Regions from separate parts of the Parashewanella tropica genome, predicted to be linked through region 1. Evidence: predicted binding sites of a transcription regulator. Region 1 holds the regulator's gene; each other region holds the start of a gene.
What was found. The regulator ArgR, encoded in region 1, controls arginine synthesis, uptake and breakdown. The targets are predictions, from matches to a motif close to ANTGAATANNTATTCANT.

Region 1 (8,248 bases):
TGGTTACCGTGTCATTTTCAGGCTGCTTTAGACCCAGTTCTTTAATGGTTTCTTGGAAGCGCTCACGGTCTTCGGCGCGGTCAATTGCATCTGGGCTGGTACCAATGATGGGAACGCCTGCTTCTTCTAACGCTTTCGCTAGCTTAAGTGGCGTTTGACCACCGTATTGAACAATCACGCCTTTTGGATTTTCAACACGCACGATTTCCAATACGTCTTCAAGCGTTACTGGCTCAAAGTACAAGCGATCGGAAGTGTCATAATCCGTTGATACGGTTTCAGGGTTACAGTTCACCATAATGGTTTCGTAACCATCTTCGCGCATCGCCAATGCCGCATGTACACAGCAGTAATCGAACTCAATACCTTGACCAATACGGTTTGGACCACCACCCAGCACCATGATTTTTTCACGATCGGATGGGTTCGCTTCACACTCTTCTTCATAGGTTGAATACATGTAAGCGGTATCGGTCGCAAACTCAGCTGCACAAGTATCAACACGCTTGTATACAGGCAGTACACCTAAACGGTTACGAAGTACACGGATATCGTTATCAGAAACTCTTAATAACTCAGCAATTCGAGCATCCGCAAAACCTTTACGCTTCAATTTACGTAAGAAGGTTTCATCAAGCTCAGTCACTGACATGTCTTGAAGTTCAGATTCAAGTTTGATCAGCTCTTCAATTTGCACCAAGAACCAATGATCAATACCCGTTAGTTTGTAGATAGCATCGACGGATAGGCCAATACGGAAGGCATCAGCTACATACCAAATACGTTCAGCTCCAGGCTCTTGTAATTCGTGACGAATTTTAGAAATCGCATTTTTATCATCTAAGTCGATGATTGGGTCAAAGCCATTTTTACCCACTTCAAGCCCGCGTAATGCTTTTTGCATCGACTCTTGTAGAGTACGACCAATCGCCATCACCTCACCAACAGACTTCATCTGAGTCGTTAGACGATCATTGGCGCCTGCAAATTTTTCGAAGTTAAAACGAGGAATTTTGGTAACAACATAGTCGATTGATGGTTCAAATGACGCTGGCGTGCGACCACCAGTAATGTCATTCGATAATTCATCTAGAGTGAAACCAACCGCTAACTTGGCGGCGATTTTTGCAATCGGGAAACCAGTCGCTTTAGAAGCTAGAGCCGATGAACGAGATACACGAGGGTTCATCTCAATGATCACCATACGACCGTCTTTCGGGTTGATACCAAACTGTACGTTCGAACCACCGGTTTCAACACCAATTTCACGAAGTACTGCAAGCGATGCATTACGCATCAATTGGTATTCTTTATCGGTCAGGGTTTGAGCTGGCGCAACAGTGATTGAGTCACCCGTATGAACGCCCATCGGGTCGAAGTTTTCAATCGCACACACAATGATACAGTTGTCATTGCGGTCACGAACCACTTCCATTTCGTACTCTTTCCAACCGATGAGTGATTCATCGATCAATAGCTCATTGGTTGGTGACAGCTCGAAACCTTTTGAACAAATTTCTTCAAATTCTTCACGGTTATAAGCAATACCGCCACCAGTGCCCCCCATAGTAAATGAAGGGCGGATGATACATGGGAAACCCACTTGCTCAAGCACTTGATAGGCTTCGTCCATGGTATGAGCGATATCAGCACGTGGGCACTCTAAACCAATACTCTTCATGGCTTTGTCGAAACGGCTGCGATCTTCTGCCTTATCGATCGCATCGGCGGTTGCACCGATCATTTCAACATTGAACTCTTCAAGTACGCCTTTTGCTTCAAGTTCAAGCGCACAGTTCAAAGCCGTTTGACCACCCATGGTTGGTAGAACCGCATCAGGTCTTTCTTTGGCAATAATATTGCGAACCACTTCCCAGTGGATTGGCTCGATGTAGGTAGCATCGGCCATTTCAGGATCGGTCATGATGGTGGCTGGGTTAGAGTTCACCAGAATGACTCGGTAGCCTTCTTCTCGTAATGCTTTACAAGCTTGTGCGCCTGAATAATCAAATTCACACGCTTGACCGATGACAATCGGTCCCGCACCTAAAATTAAGATACTTTTTATGTCTGTACGTTTTGGCATTTCTCGGCTACCCCAGAGTTACAGCTTTTGTTGAAGGTGGTTTTCAATCAGTTCGATAAAGTGATCGAACAAAGGTGCGCAATCATGCGGTCCCGGACTTGCTTCAGGGTGACCTTGGAAGCTAAATGCAGGCTTATCCGTTAAGTGGATCCCTTGTAGCGAGCCATCAAATAGCGACTTATGTGTCACTTTGATGTTACTTGGCAAACTGGCTTCATCCGCAGCAAAACCGTGGTTTTGGCTGGTGATCATTACCGTGCCTTTATCGGTATCACCCACAGGATGGTTAGCACCATGATGACCAAACTTCATCTTCAATGTTTTGGCACCTGAAGCTAACGCCAATAATTGGTGGCCTAAACAAATTCCAAATACTGGGATTTCAGTTTTTAAGATTTCTTGAATCGCTTCAATGGCGTAATCGCATGGCTCAGGGTCACCAGGACCATTCGATAAAAACACACCATCGGGATTCATGGCTAACACTTCGCTTGCAGGTGTTTTAGCTGGAACCACTGTGACATCACAACCACGGTCAACTAACATTCTTAAAATGTTGCGCTTTACACCATAGTCATATGCTACAACTTTATACTTAAGTTCCGACTCAGGTGTATCACTGGGTAAGCCTCCCACCAAGCGCCAGCTTCCACTGCGCCATTGATACGTTGAGTCCGTAGTAACTTCTTTGGCTAAGTCCATGCCTTTTAAGCCAGGGAACGCTTTTGCTTCTGCAAGCGCTTTATCGCTGTCATCACCAACTAAAATACAACCTGCTTGAGAGCCTTTTTCACGTAAAATACGGGTTAGCTTACGCGTATCTATATCGGCTATGCCTACGACGTTATTGCTTTTAAGGTAATCACTGAGAGATTGTTGATTGCGGAAGTTACTGGCGAGAAGAGGAAGATCACGAATGATTAAGCCAGTGGCATGAATGTTATCTGATTCTGTATCTTCTGAGTTAGTGCCGGTATTTCCAATGTGGGGGTATGTAAGAGTGACGATTTGACGAGAATAAGAAGGGTCCGTTAATATTTCTTGGTATCCTGTCATCGAAGTGTTAAAAACGACTTCTCCGACCGAAACACCTGAAGCACCAATTGATGTGCCGGTAAAAACGGTTCCATCTTCGAGTACGAGTAAGGCAGACTGTGTCAACACGACCTCCGAAAGAGCCAAGTTACTGAAATTCAATGTTTTTTATTAATAAACTCCTTACCAAAAAATCATAAATACTGAAATTTTGGCAAATTGCGCAGATTCTACATGAGAAATGTGACCAAATCTACATTTGCAAAAAGCCTTTATTGACCAAGATCACATATCCTAAAACACAAAATTGCAATCAAATTCAATAACATGGTAGGGATTGGTTTGTTTTAGTGAATTATCTTTTTTTTTCGGCACAAAAAAAGCGAAGCACGTAGCTTCGCTTTTCTTGTATCAAATCGTTAAATTATTTTACAAATTCAACGCCGATTTTGATATCACCTTTTAAGGTATCAAGCATAGAGTCACGAGCTTCAGCTTCAAAAGCACTGACTTCGCCGTATGATAATACTTCTTCTACGCCGTTTTTACCCAGACGAACAGGTTGTGCGAAGAACTCAGCGTGCTCACTACCGCCTTCAACATACGCGCACTCGATTACGTTTTCTTCGCCTTGAAGACCGCGTACAAGAGATAAACCGAAACGACATGCCGCTTGACCCATAGATAGAGTCGCACTACCGCCACCGGCTTTCGCTTCTACTACTTCAGTACCTGCATTTTGAATACGCTTAGTCAAAGCAGCCACTTCTTCATCAGAGAAAGTTACACCTTCAACTTGAGAAAGTAGAGGAAGAATGGTTACACCACTGTGACCACCAATAACATTGATCTTCACATCTTCTGGCTTAAGACCTTTAGCTTCTGCAACAAAAGTTTCAGAGCGGATAACGTCAAGAGTGGTTACACCGAATAGACGGTTTTTATCATATACACCTGCCTGTTTAAGTACTTCAGCAGCAATCGCAACGGTAGTATTTACAGGGTTAGTGATCACACCAACAAGTGCTTTAGGGCAAGTTGCAGCCACTTTCTCGATTAGGCTGCGAACAATACCTGCGTTGATGTTGAATAGATCAGAGCGATCCATGCCTGGCTTACGTGCAACACCAGCAGAAATCAATACTACATCAGCACCTTCAAGTGCTGGAGTTGGGTCTTCACCCGCGAAACCCTTTACTTCAACGTCCGTTGGAATGTGGCTTAAATCAACCGCAACACCTGGGGTTACTGGCGCGATATCATATAAAGATAGCTTTGAGCCAGAAGGTAATTGAGTTTTTAATAGTAGGGCAAGAGCTTGGCCGATACCGCCAGCCGCGCCTAGTACAGCAACTTTCATAATTGTCTCCGATGATTCGCAGGATTTGTGATCTTGGTCAAATTAGTGCGGCAACCTTACTGGAATGTGATTTAAATTTCAATAAAGCTGTGAAACAAGTCATAAGATTTATGTAGAAGGAATGGCAACTCAAAATACTACTTTTAAAGGGGTTTCAGCTAAGTTGTAAACTTGTGTTTCCTCTACTTCCAAGTGCATTTTTATGCACCTTTATGCAGTTTGTTTGACACTATAATTGGCAGTATGCAAAAATTCGTTTACTTCGAATGTATCAAGAACGGGATGTTTACGGTTCATTCTCTGATAAAAAAGACATCATTATGACTATTAAAAATCAAAACGAATTAGTAAAAGCATTCAAGAGCTTATTAAAAGAAGAACGCTTTGGATCTCAAGGTGAAATTGTCAATGCACTTCAAGCTGAAGGCTTTAACAACATTAACCAATCTAAGGTATCTAGAATGCTGAGTAAGTTTGGCGCGGTTAGAACCCGTAACGCTAAACAAGAAATGGTATACTGCCTTCCTGCAGAACTCGGCGTTCCGACAGCGGGTAGCCCACTAAAAAACTTAGTATTAGATGTAGACCACAATGAGTCAATGATTGTGGTTAGAACCAGTCCTGGTGCAGCTCAACTTATCGCACGTCTTTTAGATTCAATCGGTAAGCCAGAAGGTATTTTAGGCACCATCGCTGGTGATGATACGATTTTTATCTGCCCAGCTCACCTTGCTGATATGAGCTCTACACTAGAGACTGTTAAATCTTTATTTAATTACTCTGAGTAACCCCAAGTGTATATGCAGAGTTACACCGCTCTGCATATGTCATTTTCCCTTATGTGAAATTACGAAAATACCATCGCAATATAGCCAAGAATTAAAACTAAGGCTGACGTTAACGCATAAGGAACAGGGTAACCAATAGCCGCAATGGCACTTTTCGATATATCTTGAATTCCATTCAGTCCCGGTGTGCTGTTACGTGATCCTGCACAGGTTCCAGCCAGAATCACAGGATTCATCTTACGAATATAGTAACCGTAAAGCCAAGAAATAAACGGCGGGATCAAAGCTCCAGCTAATCCAAGCAGAGCAATCCAGATAATGACACTTCCCTGAAAAGAGTTAAGAATTTTAGGCCCTACTGAAGAAGCCAACACAGCAACAAAAAATGAAAGACCAATATCATTCATAAATGAACGAGCACCTTCGCTTGTTGGACCACCAAAATTAGGGTTACGTGTTCGTAGCCAAGAAACAAAAATGCCCATCAACATACAGCCAGCAGACGTGCCAAGCGCAAACGGAATATTTTTTATGGTTAAGCTGAAGTGACCTATGAGATAGCCAATCGTCAACGCTATCGACATAAACGAAACCTCAGTATATGAACTCTCCACGACAGGCTTTCCTTCTAAGGTTTTTGCTACTCGATTGATACAAGCCTCTGGGCCGATTAATCGGATAACATCTCCCGTTTCGACAACCGTATCAGGTAAATGATGTTCTGGAACGCCTGAGCGGAACAAGGCTTTTACACTCACTCCAAACCCTATTTCTTCCTCTAATTCCAGTAAGGTTTTTCCGTGAACGGATTTAGCACCAATATGAATATCAGCAACCTCAATGGCAACACTGCGTACTCGGGGTTCATCCACTTCATTACCAGTGACTTCGCTCTCTTTCAGCAAGTCACTATATTCCCCCATAATGCCAATGATATCGCCTATCTTAAGCACCGAATCATCATTAGCCTCAATAAGTTGCTCACCTCTTAAAATTTTAACTACGCTAGCATTCGGGTTGTTTTGGTGTATCACTGATAATGGCTGATTAGTCAGCTCTGAATGATCCACTCGATAAGAACGAATTTGCAGATCAGAAAGTCCTAATTTGGATGAACCCGATGTGCCTGGAAGCGCTTCTTTATCACTGCCAAATGATGCCTCAGCATCTTTAGCCGACTTAACTGGATCATGACCAAACATGGTCGGTAAATATTTGATCAGTAAAATGATGAATACAGAGGAGAGAACATAGCTAATGGCGTACCCAGCAGCCATATTAGCTCCAACCACATCGGCAGTTAACCCATCAGGCATTTTATAAGCGCCACTGGAAATTGCACTTTGTGCCACGCCCATTACGGCTGTTACGGTATAGCTACCTGAGATAATCCCAGCCGCATAGCCTGGAGCCAAACCGACCAGTTTTGCACCTAAGAAAACAATTAAAAAATTACTGAATACCGTGATTAGCCCAATAACAAAAAAGTCCCAGCCTCCCCGTTTAAATCCGGAAAAAAATTGAGGACCGACTTTCATCCCTAACGCATACATAAACATCATCAATGCGATATCTTCTACTAAACCGGGAATATGAAACGTCATCCCGTACAAGGTCTTAGCGGTAAACGAAATGGCAATACCAACGATTAAAGTACCCGCCGTAGCACCAAGACTGATCCCACATAGGCTCAATCGACCGAGAGGATAACCCATCGCTAATGCCAAAAATAAATAAGCAAATGGATTATGACTTAACCAAGCAAAGGTATAGCTTCCTGTTGACGTATCAGCCGCATAAGCATTTGAGCAGATAAGAAATAATCCACTAAAAACGAGAGTCAAAATAGACGCATTACAGAGGCAAGCTTTTTTAGGCGTGTTCAACATTTCAGCTTCTCCCATTGATAAATGACGAAGTATAGATAAACGATTTGTAAAGCTTAGATGTGAATCAAGAGTTATGTAGAGGAGTTTGCTTAAGTTTTAAATCTCATACTTATATTTATTAGAAACACTTATGAGAAATAACAGAAAGATGTTTAGCTGATAATTTAGAATATTTGGTGATATTGATGACGGTTCAAACCACAAAGATTAAGCATTTCAAATCGTTCTCGAAACACTTAACCTTCTGTATTTATCGAATATAAAAGTCTAATAAGTTTCTACTGCAGCATCTAATAAAAAATCTAGTGATGGTGCAAAAAATGAAGATCCCGTCAAAGCTTGAGTAAAGCGCAACAAGTGATCGCTATGCCCGTGTTCATCACCTTTAACCATACTGTGGAGCATAGCTTCAAAGTGTGTCGGAGTATGACAAACAGAAATAAACATCAATCCTTGCTGACGTAATGAACCATAAGGCATGCTTTGTCTTAGAATTTCTTTGCTCTTGCCCTGTTCATCTTTTAGATTCACTCTTTTAATATGACTGCTCGGCAATTTATCTTCAGAAGCGTATTCAACATCATCTTGCTTGGTTCGCCCAATAATGTCTTCTTGTTCTTTTTGCGCAAGACCATGCCATTGTTTGAGTTTATGAGCGTATTTTTGTACGTGAACATAACTGCCTGATTGAAAGCGTGGTTCTTCTTCGCCAACCAAAGCCACTTGTTGTCGCTGGCGGCCTTTAGGGTTTTCGGTACCATCAACAAAACCAGTGAGATCACGACTGTCCATGTAACGGAAGCCACGCTCTTCATCCACCAGCTCGACTAAACCTTCTAGCATTTGATTGATTTCATTAGCCACCAAATGCAACACATCATAGCGGTCACAACGGATATGAAAAAATAAATCAAACTCGATGGCAGGAGCGTAAAAATCTTGATGCTGAACAGCTGGAAATGGGCGTAATAGAGCAGGTCGTTCATCAGGATAAAGACTGTCCCAATAATTGGCGCCAATCGCTAAAAAGCCATTGAATGCACTGTCTGCATATTGATCGGTTAGCTCATAGAGATACTGAGCCACCGAA
Region 2 (8,248 bases), 2.0 Mb from region 1:
ATTGCTCCATGCGAGGCTTCAAATTGTTCAAATTCCCGCACTGCACGCCACTTGTGTTTATAGATTTTTCTGGGATTGGATGCAGATGAAAATGCGAAAATGCTTGTTTTAGGGCTTAGGATACAAAGTATTACTCTAGGGTCGTCTCGCGCTTGCTTTATGTCATAGGCATCCGATTTAACTGTGCTGGATACTTTTGATGCAAGGTTAACGGCCCCTTTTGTTAATTTTTCCATGTTGTTTTGTGGCACTGCATCTTGAAGTAAAAGAGGTTCTTGAAAATCAAGCCCAACCGCCAGTATTTTGTCAGTAGTAAAGTAGCAAAAAGGAAGGTTATTGCTTAAGCCTCCATCAGTTAACTCTAGCGTTTTAACGCCTTGTGTTGACTCCTTGACTAGTAACGCTGATTCTATTTGTACAGCTTTAACTTTTACAGGAACTGCTGCACTTGCTGTTACCGCAACCGCAATTTCTAGGTGTGGAGAGTTTATTGCGGATAGCTGAACTTCAGTATTTCCATTTGACGCCACAACGACTAAGCGTTTCCAACTTAAGTGACTGATGCACCTTAAATTGAGTAATTTATATCGACTGCGAATAAGCTCGTGTTGATGAAAAGTCATCTTACCAATATCTTCTTTTTTTACGTTTTTTGGTGGGATATTCTGGTTATCTTCATCTTTGAAATATTCGCCTTTACTACTCAGATAGTCGGCGATTTCTTTGGCGTAAGCCCCAAGATGATTGCCTATAATGGCTCGCATTTCAGTTAAAATCGTTTTCTGATTGAGTTTTGTACTCGCATTTTGCATAGCAGCCGTAATTTGCAGCTGATCCATGCCAATTGAAACGCAAGCGACGATGATAGCTCCTGCAGAAGTACCTGATACTTCTATAAGGTCATTTAACCTTTTCTGTCCTAGTGCTTGAAGTACACCTAAATAGGCGACTCCTTTGGCTCCTCCACCTGCTAAGCACAGTGATTGATAGTGAGTCTTCTGTGATCTTGAGTTGCATCGAGTGGTGATTTGCTGGTCCTCTTCGGCTAAAAGAGGTACAGAGTTGAAGGCAGATTTAACGTCCTTTTCAGAAAACTTCATATTAGGATCGTAAAGGGCATCAGCTTCAAATTTATTACTGGTATGATATTTGATAACGGTCTTACACCATCCCACGTCATCAAAAGTGACTGTAAAACTAATTCCGTTAACTGAGATAGCTTGCTCACCTTCTCGCTTTACCTCAAGATATTTTAGGTATGCTTGCAATTGTGATTCTGGATAGGGTGAGGTTGCAGTTGCCATTTAACAAGGTACGGGGAAAATTCTACAATTAGTATCTCTACCTCAGTAGCTAAAAACCAATCCAATATTGTTTGTGTCAGTGATTATTCAGCATTGTAGTCTTTTTCATGCACCTACGATAGAACCGAGCCGATGGCTCGGCATGACTTGCAATTTTAAATAACAGGCGTTAACCACTCATCAGTATTTGGTGTCGTGCCCTCAAATATACCGAAAAAGGTTTGTTGCATTGCGGCGGTAACAGGGCCGCGATGGCCATCCCCTATGGTAACGCCATCAACAGAGCGAACAGGCACAATCTCAGATGCGGTTCCCGTCATAAAGAACTCATCGGCAAGGTAGAGTGATTCTCTTGATATGGGCTGCTCTCTAACTTCATATCCTAAGTTTTTGGCTAGAGTGATCACAGTATCACGAGTTAAACCAACAAGAATTGAACTCGATGTTTGTGGGGTATAAATGATATTGTTTTTTACAATAAATAGATTTTGTAAGGCTCCCTCGCTGACCATGCCGTTTACGTCCAATCCAATACCTTCATGATAACCATTGCGTTTGGCTTCTAATGTAATGAGTTGAGAGGAAAGGTAATTACCTCCTGCCTTAGCTGTTGCAGGAAGCGTGTTTGGTGCAACACGATTCCAACTTGATACGCAAACATCAACGCCTTGTGACTTGGCATCATCTCCTAGATATTTCTCCCATTTAAACGCAGCGACCATAACTTCTGCTTTTGAGGTTTCAGGGGTTCTCATTCCCATCCCTATTTCGCCAATGAACACTAAAGGTCTTATATAGGCAGACTCGAAACCATTTTGGGCAACAGAGTCGATACAAGCTTGAATAATCTGGTCTTGTGTAAAAGGAATATCCAGTTGATAAATTTTGGCTGAATCGAATAAACGTGAAATGTGCTCTTTAAGCTTAAATATGCAAACCCCTTTGTGTGTCTTATAGGCTCGAATTCCCTCAAATACCGATGAACCGTAATGCAAGGCATGACTCATTACATGGACTTGAGCCTTATGCCAAGGGACGAGTTCGCCGTTAAACCAAATAAAATCAGCGGTAGGAGGTGTCATTCTTTGTTCCTATTAAAAATGTAAAATTAATGAATAAAATGTGGGTGAAAAAGGTAATTTACAGAATATAAATCTTAAATTGCAATGTATTTTTTCAAATAAAAGATATAAATCCTGTTTTGGTCTGTTTTTTAGATGAAGGCGCTATGTAATTTGAGGAGGGAAGCTAATTGCAGCTTTAGGACATAATTAAAAAACTATAAATGAAGCCATGCCAATGTGGGGAGGCATGACTTTATTTGAGCATTAGATGATTTCTATCCCTGTTATGTTTTGAATTTTACTGTTCTACATTTAAAAACAATATCTTTGAATTAACCCTGTCAAAATCATAAGCGTGTTATCAATCTGATCTTCAGCCAAAAACTCGTTCGGCTGGTGGGCTTGGTCAATGCTACCCGGGCCTAATACTATGGTCTGTGAAGCTAGCTGTTGGACAAATGGAGCCTCTGTTGCGTAATTAACGGCACAACAAGATTGGTGACTTATTTGCTCAGCGAATTTTACTAAGTTACTGTTTTTATCTTGGTTAAAACTTGGAGAGCTTGGTTCAAGCTCTTCGAAGCGGATGCGTCCGGGATATTGCTCTACAACTGTTTTCAACGTTTCAGCCAGTAAATGAGTGATTTCATGGTCTTTCATGCCAGGCAAAGAGCGAATATCTATGTCGAGTTCACAGTGTCCACATATTCGGTTTACACTGTCGCCACCTCGAACTGTTCCCAAATTCAATGTGGGCTCTTGTACATCAAATGCTTGGTTTTGATAGTTGAGGGCAAGATTAGATTTGAGTTCAAGCAGTTTACCAATAATTTGATGCATCACTTCAATGGCGTTTATTCCAGCAGAAGGGCGGCTTGAATGCCCTGATTTACCCATCACAATAATTTTGTGGGACATGTAGCCCTTGTGCATGATCACAGGAATTAAATTGGTTGGCTCACCAATAACGGCAGCATCAGGGCGAATGTCTTGAGATTGAGCAAAAAAGCGCGCCCCAGCCATACTGGTTTCTTCATCGGCTGTGGCTAAGATATAAAGTGGTTTTTTTAGCTGTTTAACTGACAATCCTTGGCAAACTTGCAAGATAAACGCAAAAAAGCCTTTCATATCGCAGGTGCCTAATCCATAAAAACGGCCATCTTTATTTTCTACTTTATGAGGATTACTGTTCCATCCAATCTCGTCAAATGACACAGTATCACTGTGCCCCGCTAATAATAAGCCACCTTCACCACCCCCCAGTTTGGCTAATAAGTTAAATTTGTTACGTGTGTTTGGAACAGGAATAGTTTGAACCGTAAAACCTAATGTTTCGAACCAAGTTGCAAGTAAAGAAATAACCTGATGATTGCTTTCATCTTCACTTTCAATATTCGAGCTGATGGAAGACAAGGAGATGAGTTGGGTAAGCGTTTGTTCGAAATTAGGTAATGTCATTCTATTAAGTACACTTTTATTTTTGATTTTATATTTGTTAATTGTGAATTAAAAGTCAATTCAGGGTTGTGCAACAAATAGAAAAATCTAACAATTAGCCGATTTAATCAGAATCAGAGTCAGAATTATATCCAGATTGTTCTGCTCTGTTCCATTTTTGTTGTAACCCCAAGAGGCGATCCATAGCCCGCTGTATATTTTCTGCATGCTTTGGAGTTCGGATCGCGTTAAGCGAATCGATTACTTTTTGTAAGGTGAATTTTTCTTTACCAGTCCTAGACTTTGCCGCCCTAATCAGAGCCATAAGGTGGGTTGTTGCTCCCGCATGAGGGCTCCCTTGCTTTATTTCCCCTGTAGTGAAGCCGTTAGGAGTTAAAAAACAGCCAAAATCTTCCCACAACTCAGTAACGCCCATTAGAGCAGATAATAGATTCCGTGCTTTTTTGTCACTGTCTATTTTTTGATTACAACCGGAAGGGACAACAAGTTCCACCTCAGGTGTTGCTTGGGAGGCTGTAATATGGACACCACTCAATTTTAATTGCAGATTTTCTTGTTTAACTCTTTCTAGTTGAGATGTTAAAGAAGCAATTTGGTGTTGATACCCTTCTTCCTTACGAGCAATTTGTTCCGCTACTTTCCGTTCAACTCTTCGCTCAATTTCACTATTTGTATGTTCTAAAGTTGTTTTTAACTCATTAATTTGTGTTTGTTGTTGTTGTTGTTTTTGTTTTGATTTTTCTAGCTGAGAAGTGAGTTTTTTAACTTGTTGCTGAAGTTCATTAATTGTACTGTGTTGCTCTCCTGATTCATAAACTTGAGCAAATTGTGTTGGTGAGTGTTCATGACTATATGTATCAACTTGTGAAAAGTAGTCGAGGTTTAGTTTCCTCTTTTCAGTGATATACTCCGCAACACCATTATAACCAAGACCTTTAAATACTTTTTGTATTTCCACAATGTTGAATTTTGGGTTTGCTGCAACTTTGCGAGCAAAAGCGAACCGTTGGGCAGGGACATCATTTGGTGCACTACCCATAATCTCTTGTTCATCTCCTTCATCTAAACCAAAGTGTGGAGTGAGATCTCTGACACTTAACCCCGATTTTTTAATCAGTTCAACAAATTTAGTTGGTTCTATTCCAACTTTTCTTGGTTGTGAGCCGCTAAAATCAGTTGGAACTCTACTTGTTGCTGTTGTCCAGTACGCCATAGTGTTGTGCAGTTACAAATATGAATGGTACATATTGTTAAATAAGCAAAAAAAAACATCCACACTCTACTTACAGAATTAATCTATGATTAACCCTCTTTTAATCAATTGGTTATGAGCTTTTCCTTTATTGCTGAATTAATGATTGTTCGAAATTAGGTAATGTCATTTTTAAATATAGTTAATAATATCTGTAAAATATATATTTATAAATATTGCATAAGAAGTCAATTGTGTGTAGTTTTACATTTATTGGTAAAGAGATTGTAATTTATCTCATTCGTAATACAGATTTTGTGTTTTTAGCTTTATTTGATGGTGAATAATTTTGCAAATTAAGGATTTAAAAGCTGCTGTGGTAGGAGCCAGTGGATACGCTGGTGCTGAGTTGGTAGCGTTACTTGTTCGTCATCAATTGATTAACTCTGTCGAGCTGTTAGTTTCTGAAGGCAGCCAAGTATTAGGGCAGTGTTTTAGTGATGTTTTTCCTCGTTGGAAGGGGATTTGCGATAACGCTTTTATAGCCGTTAGTCCAGATTGGATAAATACACATGCCTCTGAGCTTGATGTTGTTTTTTTAGCAACCCCTCACGAAGCCAGTATTAAGCTAGTTGAAGCTTTTTCCAAGCATAAAATAATTATATTTGACCTTTCTGGTGGTTTTAGGCTTAAACAGCCAGAACTTTACGATCAATATTATGGTTTTACTCATCAACAACCCGAGTTATTACAACAAGCGGTTTATGGTTCTCCTGAGTGGGAGGCTGAAGCCATAAAAGACGCTAATTTGATTGCTGTCCCCGGCTGTTATCCGACAGCGAGCTTATTGGGGCTCAAACCTATTACGTTGAATCATTTTCATGATGAAGACTCTTTGATTACTGTGAACGGTATCAGTGGAGTCAGTGGCGCAGGGCGTCAAGCGAATTTAGCTACCAGTTTTAATGAAGTGAGTTTAACCCCGTACAATATTTTGAAGCATCGACATCAGCCTGAAATCTCCCTTGCTGTACAGGCTGATGTCATTTTTAATCCGCACCTTGCTCCATTCAAACGTGGATTATTAGCGACAACGACTCTTAAAGTCAGAGAGGGAATCACTGCAGCTGATATTGACGCTGTTTACAAAAATGCCTATCAGTCACAACCACTCATTAGAATGCAAAAAGCTTGGCCTAAAGTAGATAATGTTGCAGGTACTCCTTTTGCCGATATCCATTGGCAGTTCGATGAGAGTCAACGAGTTTTGGTTGTGAGTTGTGCCATTGATAACTTACTGAAAGGTGCAGCTTCACAAGCGGTGCAATGCCTTAATTTACGTTTAGGGCTTCCAAGTGAGTTTGGTTTACTCAGTAATATCGAGGTGAACCACCATGTCTAAACCTTTAGTGATCAAAATCGGTGGTGCGATTCTTGAGCAAGAATCTGCCTTGTCAGCATTATTGTTGGTGTTTAAAAAATACTCTGATAGAAAAATCATTCTGGTACATGGTGGTGGTAGCACAGTAGATCAAATGTTGATGCAAGCAGGATTCACTACCAAGAAGAAAAATGGATTACGTGTTACGCCTAAGTCACAAATCCCTATTATCAGTGGTGCATTAGCGGGAACGGTCAATAAACAGATTGTCGCAACGGCCAATCAGCTTGGCTTAACCAGTTTAGGTCTATCGCTTGCCGATGCCGCCATGGTTACTTGTAGCAAGCACCCTGAAAATATAGGTGAAGTTGGAGTACCAACGCCGAATAACGCCAGTGTACTTGAAATGTTGTTATCGCAATCAGTTATGCCTGTTATTGCCTCTATTGGAGTTTTAACAGATGGCAAGTTGGTCAACGTTAATGCTGATGATGCAGCGGTAGCCATTACTCAGTTGGTGGATGGTGACTTATTACTGTTAACTGACGTGGCTGGTGTAAAAGACGCTCAAGGAAAAACATTAGAGTCGTTAGTGCAAACGCAAGCTCAAAGTCTTATTCAACAACAAATCATCAATGGTGGCATGGTAGCTAAAGTGAATGCCGCCTTCAACGCAGCTCGACAATTACGACGAAGTATCGCGATTGCCAGTTGGCAGCAACCACAACAACTCGTTCAGTTGTTTGTAGGTCAGCCAATCGGTACTCGCATTATTCCTGATTAAACAAACCCATTTTTTAACAATTTTAGGAAGATACTTATGTCATTCTCACATTATCTGGCTGATGATCAGCTTGATCAGCAGCAACTATTGGATTTAATTGAATTAGCGAAATCCATAAAACAATCACCACAAGATTATCAACATGCTCTGGCGGGTAAGTCTGTAGTGATGCTATTCGAAAAGCCGTCATTACGTACTCATATTAGCTTTGATATTGGCATTCAAAAACTCGGCGGTCATTCCGTTTACATAGGTCAGCAAAACGGCAAATTGGGCGAACGTGAACGTGTGGTGGATGTGGCTAAAAACCTTGCCTGCTGGAGTGATGCCATTGTCGCTCGAGTCTTTAGTCATCAATCCTTAGTCGAATTATCAGAATACGCTGGTATTCCTGTAATCAATGCGTTGAGCGATCTCTATCACCCATGCCAAGCTTTAGCTGACATGATGGCACTATCTGAAAAGGTTGAAGATCTTAGTCAAGCCAAACTGGCTTATGTGGGGGACGCCAATAATGTGTCTAACTCATTGATGCTGATGGCACTGACATTAGGAATAGATTTTACCTTAATTTCGCCAAAAGGCTTCGAAGCTTCAAAAGAGATGCAGGATAAAGCTCATACCATTGAAGCTATCACCGGAGCCAAGCTAACGCTGAGTAATGACATTAATGATATAGGTTCACAAACGGCGATTTACACCGACACTTGGATTTCTATGGGGGAAGAAAAAGATCCACAACAAGTATTAAAAATCTTTAAGCCTTATCAAGTGAACAGCGCGTTAATGACAAAAGCAGATGCAAATTATTTTATGCACTGCCAGCCTGCTCATTTAGAACAGGAAGTCACCACTGAAGTCTTTGACGGCGAGCAATCGTTAGCGGATTTGCAAGCTGAAAACCGTATGTGGGCGCAATGTGCAATTCTACTCACTCTATTCAATCAAGCTTAATTTTTGGTGGTGACAACATGGCAATCGTAAAAAATAAAAACATAAAAAAAGTCGTATTAGCGTATTCAGGTGGATTGGATACCTCAGCCATCATTCCTTGGTTGAAAGAAA
Region 3 (8,248 bases), 1.6 Mb from region 1:
CTCAGCAGTTGCGTAGCCGTATTCAAAGGCTAGAACTGATGCTTCAGACAATACTGAGTCAGTAATATCAATGGGTCCTTGCTCACCTTCTAAATTGCGAAGAGGCATGAAAGTACTTGCCGTCTTTTGCTCGTGTAAAACAGCGTGACGGTGGAAGAAAGTACCACGACCTGAATCTTGACCAGTAATACGAACACGTTTTTTGTCATCAAGAATGGTTGCATACGCCAAGTTTTCAGCCATACCCCAATCAAGAAGCTTTTCACCGTTCGCCATTGCAACACGATCTTTATAGATCTTAGCAACACGAGACTGAACAACGTGACCTTCTGGAATAAGCGCAACACGATCAGCAAGTTCTTTTAACTTGTCAGCATCAATGGTAGAAGCGTAATCTTCTTCCCACATACGGTTCAGGTATGGGCTCCAATCAACGGCATACTTTTCCATTTGACGCCATTCTTTAACCACACACTCACCAGCATCTAGACCATCACGGTAATTGTTTACCATGGCAACCGCTTCATCTGAAGCAATCACTTGATCAGCGATAAGCTTGTCTGCGTAGATCTTACGTGGCGTTGGATGCTTTTTGATTTTCGCATACATCAACGGCTGAGTTGCACTAGGCTCATCAGCTTCATTGTGACCATGACGACGGTAACAAACCAAATCAATCACAACATCACGTTTAAACTCATTACGGTAATCAACAGCAAGCTGTGCAACAAATGCAACCGCTTCAGGGTCATCAGCATTAACGTGGAAGATTGGCGCCTGTACCATCTTAGCGATGTCAGTACAGTACTCAGTAGAACGCGTATCTTCTTGTTTAGAAGTCGTGAAACCAACTTGGTTATTTACGACAACACGAATACTACCACCAACCTTGAATCCATGTGTTTGAGACATGTTAAAGGTTTCTTGAACAACACCCTGCCCTGCAATTGCAGAGTCACCATGGATAGTGATTGGTAGGACTTGACTACCATCTGCACATCCACGACGATCTTGACGAGCACGTACAGAGCCCATAACTACAGGGTTTACGATTTCAAGGTGCGATGGGTTAAACGCAAGTGCTAGGTGAACTAAGCCCGCTGGCGTTTCAAAATCAGAAGAGAAACCTTGGTGATATTTAACGTCACCAGAGCCACCATTTGCAGCGTGCTTACCCGCAAACTCATCAAATAGTTCACCTGGGCGTTTACCTAAAACGTTAACCAAAACGTTCAAACGACCACGGTGCGCCATGCCGATAACCACTTCTTTAGTCGAAGATTCACCCGCACGATAAATAATTTCACGCAGCATAGGAACTAACGAATCACCACCTTCTAGTGAGAAACGTTTTGCACCTGGGAATTTCGCACCAAGGTATTTTTCCATACCTTCAGCTGCGTTTAGACCTTCAAGAATACGAGTCTGAACGTCTTTTCCATAGTTGCCGTTCCCTAATGATGGCTCAATACGTTGTTGGATCCAACGCTTTTCGTCAGTATCGGTGATGTGCATGTACTCAGCACCGATAGAGCCACAATAGGTTGTTTTAAGCGCGCTAACTAATTCAGAAAGCTTCATGGTTTCGCCACCGAAGGCAAATGAACCAGTGTTAAACTCACTGTTCATATCTTCAGCCGTTAACCCATGAAATGCAGGGTTTAATTCAGCTACTGCTTCACGCTTCCATAATTCCAGTGGATCTAAGTTAGCATTTTGGTGTCCACGGAAACGGTGAGCATTGATAAGTTGGAGAACTTTAACTTGTTTTGCATCAAGCTCAGGATCAGCGGCTCTTGCTGCAGTGCCGCCACGACTTTCAAGTGCCAAACTACGGAAGTAGTCTCGAACTTTAGAGTGTGCAACTTCTGGGGTACCGAATGCTTCACCATTTACGGAAGGAAGGTTATCAAAGACAGTTTTCCAATCTTCGGAAACTGACTGCGGATCTTCTTGATAGGCCTCGTACATCTCCTCAATGTAAGTGGCGTTAGAGCCATACAAGTGAGAGGATTCGAGCCAGGCTTTCATAGTGCCTTGGTGCATTTCCATTCCTTTCAAACTTTATATCAATTAGTGGCAGATACTGTAGGTGGGAAAGCGCGTTTTCTTAATGTACAGTTTTGCTTTTCTAAAAGTACTTTTTACAGATAGAAAAAGCCACCTCTATAGATAGAGGCAGCTTTCTATTTTTTACACCGTTATAAACAACTGGCAATGGTCCATCTATACAGCTCGCTTCAATAGCATTGACTTAATATGACCAATCGCTTTGGTTGGGTTCAATCCTTTAGGACAAACATCAACACAGTTCATGATACCGTGACAACGGAATACGCTGTAAGCATCATCAAGTTCTGCAAGACGCTCTTCCGTTGCTGTATCACGACTATCAATAAGGAAGCGATAAGCATGCAGAAGACCACTTGGACCTACGAACTTGTCTGGGTTCCACCAGAATGATGGACACGCTGTAGAACAACATGCACACATAATACATTCATAGAGACCATCTAAATGAGCACGATCTTCAATTGACTGTAAGTGCTCACGAGCAGGCGTTCTTTCGTCGTTGATCAAATAAGGCTTGATCTTTTCGTACTGCTTGTAGAATTGAGTTAAATCTACAATCAAGTCACGAACCACTGGCATACCTGGCAATGGACGGATTTCAATCTTCTTACCTTTGAAGGTAGAAACAGGCGTGATACACGCTAGACCGTTTTTACCATTCATGTTGATACCGTCAGAACCACATACACCTTCACGACATGAACGACGGAATGCAAGTGTTGAGTCTTGTTCTTTAAGAAGGATAAGTGCGTCCAATACCATCATATCGGAGCCTTCTTTCACTTCTAGCGTGTAATCCTTCATGTAAGGCTTAGTGTCTACATCAGGATTATAACGATAAACTGAAAAATTCAATTTCATCTTGGCAACTCCTTAGTAGGTACGCTTCTTAGGCGGGAATGCTTCACGGAACTTAGGCTCCATGTTTACATCACGCTTGTTCATGGCTTCTGTATTCGGATCGAAGATCGAGTGACATAACCAGTTTTCATCATCACGCTCAAGGAAATCTTCACGTGAGTGCGCACCACGGCTTTCGGTACGGAAGTTAGCTGCATATGCAGTAGCCAGTGCCGTTGCCATTAAGTTATCTAATTCTAAGCACTCAATACGCTGAGTGTTAAACTCTTTTGAGTTATCAGATAGTTTAGCGTTTTCTAGACGCTTACGAATCGCTTTAAGCTCTTCTAGACCTTCAGCCATTGAGTCACCGCTACGGAATACCGAGAAGTTTAACTGCATACATTGCTGTAGATCTTTCTTAATTTGTACTGGGTCTTCACCGTCTTTGTTGTTTTCCCAACGGTTTAGACGCGCAAGACTTGCATCGATTTGCGCTTCAGTCGCCTCTTTAGGATTTGGCGTTTCATCTAACGCTTTACCTAAGTGCTGACCTGCTGCACGACCAAATACTACAAGGTCAAGTAGTGAGTTACCACCTAAGCGGTTGGCACCGTGTACTGATACACAAGCAATTTCACCTACTGCAAATAGACCAGGAATGTCTTGCTCTGTGCCATCTTCGTTCTGGTGAATAACTTGACCAGAAACCTTAGCTGGCAAACCACCCATCATGTAGTGACAAGTTGGAATTACTGGGATTGGACCGTCAGCTGGATCAATGTGTGCGAACGTACGAGACAATTCACATACACCCGGTAGACGCTCTTCAAGCGTTTCTTTACCTAAGTGATCAAGCTTCAAGTAGATGTGGGGGCCGTATGGGCTATCTACACCACGACCTTCACGGATTTCGGTCATCATAGAACGTGCTACAACGTCACGAGACGCAAGGTCTTTTGCATTTGGTGCATAACGCTCCATGAAGCGCTCGCCGTCTTTATTTAGAAGGTAACCACCTTCACCACGACAACCCTCAGTCACAAGTACACCTGCGCCAGCAATACCCGTTGGGTGGAACTGCCACATTTCCATGTCTTGTAGTTGAACACCAGCACGAGCTGCCATACCAACACCATCACCAGTATTGATATGAGCGTTAGTCGTAGATGCGAAGATACGACCTGCACCACCAGTGGCTAAAACGGTAGCTTTAGACTTAAAGTAAACCACTTCACCGGTTTCAATGTCTAGTGCAGTACAACCTACGATTGCACCGTCTTCGTTTTTAACAAGGTCTAGTGCATACCACTCAGAGAAAACTTCAGTCTTGTTTTTAACGTTTTGTTGATACAAGCAGTGAAGCAATGCGTGACCAGTACGGTCAGCTGCCGCCGCAGTTCGAGCTGCTTGCTCGCCACCAAAGTTTTTAGACTGACCACCGAATGGGCGCTGGTAAATTTTTCCGTTCTCAAAACGTGAGAAAGGTAGACCCATGTGCTCAAGCTCAATGATCGCTTCTGGGCCAGTTTGACACATGTATTCGATTGCATCTTGGTCACCGATAAAGTCTGAACCTTTAACGGTGTCATACATGTGGTATTCCCAGTTATCTTCGTGCGCATTACCTAGCGCAACTGTAATACCGCCTTGTGCAGATACAGTATGTGAACGAGTTGGGAATACTTTAGATAAAAGCGCACAGCTCTTACCTTCTTTAGAAATTTGCAATGCGGCGCGCATACCTGCACCGCCAGCACCGATTACTACGGCATCAAATTCGCGAACTGGAATACTCACTTACACACCCCACACTGTAATTGTGCCAACCGCTAGATAAGCAAAAGCGGTGATAACAAAAATAAACTGCAATAAGCCACGAAGTTTTGTGCACTTAATATAGTCAGTCAGAACCTGCCAAGTACCAATCCAAGCGTGGATCAGTAATGCAATCAAGGCAATCAAAGTAAATACTTTCATTCCTATGGTGCTGTATAAACCAGACCACGCCTCATAAGTCATCGGCGCATTGCAGGCAAAAAAGCCAACTAAAAAGAGTGTGTAACAAGCTAGGATGATTCCGCTTGCACGAATAAAAATGAAGTCATGAACACCGCTGCGTCCAAAACTTGCTGCATTGGTTACCATACCCAAATCCCCGCTACGATAGAAACAACAATCGTTAACGCAAAAGAGACTTTTGCCGATGTTGCACCTGAGTTCAATTCTTCCCAACGTCCTGTATCCATGATCAAGTGACGTACGCCACCAATCAAGTGATAAGCCAAGGCGGTCAAGATGCCCCAAACAACGAACTTAGCTAAAGGGTTGGCAAATAAATTTTGCAATTCGGCGAAACTTTCTGCTGATGCTAATGACGAATGTAACATCCACAGCAAGATGCCTGTGGCAAAAATCATAATCACACCGGAGATACGGTGAAGAATGGACGCAATCGCTGTTGCAGGAAAGCGGATTTGTTGTAGATCTAAATGGACAGGTCTTTGCTTTTTCACGTTCTGCTCACTCAGCCTCATTGAGTTTTATTTAATTATACGATGCTTGCCAAAATTCCGATCTTTTTTCTAACAACCGATACTCTGGCAAAAATCGTTATTGAAAGTATATTCTCTCTGAAGCCACTAATTTTACAAATAGAGATCAATCTTATTATTTTCACTTTTGAAACTCTTTCAAAAGCCGAAAAGAGTATACTCGCGGGAAAAGTCAAATACAAACATCACATAACGTAAAATATCAATTTTCCTAAAATTAGCGTTCACCTGTATAAGTAACGAGCATTGTGACCCAGATCACTGTTAAAAAAATTAACAATTTTGAATAAAACACCCATTTGAATTGCAACCGTCCCCTAAATGCGGTTAAAGTATTGCACCTTTTATATATTCACTGTTGCATCTTTATGCACAAACATGAATATACATACCACTCTCATATGAAGATTGAAGTAAGGAGAACGCGGTATGGCTGAATTAAAAGCCACTTTAAACTTACCGGAAAACGATTCTATCGATTTACCAATCAAACAAGGAACTGAAGGTTTCGATGTAATCGACATCAGCAAGTTGGGCAGTAAAGGCTACTTTACGTTTGACCCAGGCTTTCTTGCAACAGCGTCGTGTGAATCAGCAATAACATACATCGACGGTGCGCAAGGCATTTTGCTTCATCGCGGCTACCCAATCGAGCAATTGGCTGTAGATTCAAACTACTTAGATGTTTGTTACTTACTGCTAAATGGTGAATTACCAAATAAAGCACAGCACGATAACTTTGTTGAAACCGTAACTAAACACACTATGGTTAACGAACAATTGGCAACCTTCTTTAAAGGGTTCCGTCGTGATGCACACCCAATGGCAATGCTTTGCGGTGTTACAGGTGCGCTTGCTGCTTTCTATCAAGACTCTCTTGATGTAAACAATGAAAGACACCGTGAAATTGCAGCGTATCGCTTAGTTTCCAAAATGCCTACTCTAGCGGCAATGTGTTACAAGTATTCAATGGGTCAACCTTTCGTTTATCCAAAGAATGACCTGAGCTATGCGGGTAATTTCCTAAGCATGATGTTTGCTGTACCTTGTGAAGAGTACAAAGTTAACCCAGTAATCGAGCGTGCAATGGATCGTATCTTCATCCTTCATGCTGATCACGAGCAAAACGCTTCTACTTCTACAGTACGTCTTGCTGGTTCTTCAGGCGCTAACCCATTTGCATGTATTGCAGCGGGTATCGCTTCACTTTGGGGTCCTGCTCACGGTGGTGCTAACGAAGCATGCTTGAAGATGCTAGAAGAAATCGGTTCTGTTGACCGTATTCCTGAGTTCATTGCTAAGGCAAAAGACAAGAATGATCCATTCCGTCTGATGGGCTTCGGTCACCGTGTTTATAAGAACTTCGACCCTCGCGCTAAAGTAATGCGTGAAACTTGTCATGAAGTTCTTAAAGAGCTAAACATTCAAGATCCACTACTAGACGTTGCAATGGAACTTGAGCGCATCGCTCTTGAAGATGAATACTTCGTATCTAAGAAGCTTTACCCGAACGTAGACTTCTACTCAGGTATCATCATGAAGGCTATTGGTATTCCAACAAGCATGTTCACCGTAATGTTCGCCCTAGCGCGTACAGTTGGTTGGATTGCTCACTGGAAAGAAATGCTAGACATGCCGGGTCACAAGATCAGCCGTCCTCGTCAGCTATACACTGGTGAAAAAGCACGTGACTTTGTAAAGTTAAACGATAGATAATTTATTATTTTATCTGATTTAAAAACCCGCTTTCGCGGGTTTTTTTATGCTTTGTTACAAATTATTTTACATTTTTTCAACAAGTGTTTATTGCTTCTGTTCTATCTCTAATTCTTTCCTGATACCCTCATTAATACCAATCCGCACTCAAGTGTGACCGCTCAGCAAGAGCTAAAGGCTTTCAGTACAAGGCGCAAATTCGCAGTACTATCAGGATAATTTAAGAAGTTGCAACACAGTAATGGAAGCCTTTAGTCTTGCCCTTCGGGAGCTTATCAGCGGTCAAACTACTTCGCCTAATTGGCTCGACGTAGAATAACTATGCCTTCACCAATTACACTTGTATTTTGACCGCTGATAGAGTTCTGAGTAGCTCACACTTGAATGGGGATTGGTATAACTTAACAAAAGGGTAAAGGAACTATTCCAATGATAAAAACAAAAATATCATTACTAGCTGCTGTACTGTCAACCAGTATGCTGGCTCTTCCTGCTTGGTCAGCCACTAAAGTGACTGAAGTGGAAGGCATTCAAGAATATAAACTAGATAATGGGTTGCAGGTTTTACTGTTTCCAGATCCAACCAAAGAAACCGTGACCGTAAACGTAACTTACCACGTGGGTTCTAAACACGAGAATTACGGCGAAACGGGTATGGCTCACTTGCTTGAGCACCTTGTTTTTAAAGGTACACCTAAGCATAAAGATATTCCTGCTGAATTAAGTAGTCACGGTGCACGTCCAAACGGTACTACATGGACTGACCGTACCAACTATTTTGAAACCTTTACGGCGACTGAAGAGAACGTAAACTGGGCTTTAAGCATGGAATCTGACCGAATGGTTAATTCTTTTATTGCTAAAAAAGACTTAGACAGCGAAATGACCGTTGTACGCAATGAGTTCGAACGTGGTGAAAACAGCCCATTCCGCATTACACTTCAACAGATGATGGCTGGTGCATTTACTTGGCACAACTACGGTAAATCTACTATTGGTGCTCGTTCTGACTTAGAAAATGTCTCTATCGACCGTTTAAAAAACTTTTATAAGAAATATTACCA

Region 2: argC (N-acetyl-gamma-glutamyl-phosphate reductase) is a predicted target of ArgR. The motif match lies at 5,254-5,271, and genes of this name have one in related genera.
Region 3: E2H97_RS07565 (citrate synthase) is a predicted target of ArgR. The motif match lies at 5,826-5,843, and genes of this name have one in related genera.

Annotation. Positions count from the first base shown of each region.
Region 1 covers NZ_CP037951.1:3,394,429-3,402,676, forward strand. The annotation lists gene carB (carbamoyl-phosphate synthase large subunit) at 1-2,086, opposite strand, end outside; gene carA (glutamine-hydrolyzing carbamoyl-phosphate synthase small subunit) at 2,105-3,247, opposite strand; gene mdh (malate dehydrogenase) at 3,546-4,481, opposite strand; gene argR (transcriptional regulator ArgR) at 4,802-5,269, shown strand; gene E2H97_RS15005 (aspartate:alanine exchanger family transporter) at 5,329-7,173, opposite strand; gene E2H97_RS15010 (Dyp-type peroxidase) at 7,426-8,248, opposite strand, start outside.
Region 2 covers NZ_CP037951.1:1,154,037-1,162,284, forward strand. The annotation lists gene E2H97_RS04830 (patatin-like phospholipase family protein) at 1-1,304, opposite strand, end outside; gene E2H97_RS04835 (branched-chain amino acid transaminase) at 1,460-2,386, opposite strand; gene argE (acetylornithine deacetylase) at 2,681-3,826, opposite strand; gene E2H97_RS04845 (hypothetical protein) at 3,930-5,039, opposite strand; gene argC (N-acetyl-gamma-glutamyl-phosphate reductase) at 5,368-6,420, shown strand; gene argB (acetylglutamate kinase) at 6,413-7,183, shown strand; gene E2H97_RS04860 (ornithine carbamoyltransferase) at 7,220-8,137, shown strand; gene E2H97_RS04865 (argininosuccinate synthase) at 8,155-8,248, shown strand, end outside.
Region 3 covers NZ_CP037951.1:1,779,672-1,787,919, reverse strand. The annotation lists gene sucA (2-oxoglutarate dehydrogenase E1 component) at 1-2,046, opposite strand, end outside; gene E2H97_RS07585 (succinate dehydrogenase iron-sulfur subunit) at 2,227-2,934, opposite strand; gene sdhA (succinate dehydrogenase flavoprotein subunit) at 2,947-4,713, opposite strand; gene sdhD (succinate dehydrogenase, hydrophobic membrane anchor protein) at 4,714-5,061, opposite strand; gene sdhC (succinate dehydrogenase, cytochrome b556 subunit) at 5,055-5,450, opposite strand; gene E2H97_RS07565 (citrate synthase) at 5,898-7,184, shown strand; gene E2H97_RS07560 (M16 family metallopeptidase) at 7,614-8,248, shown strand, end outside.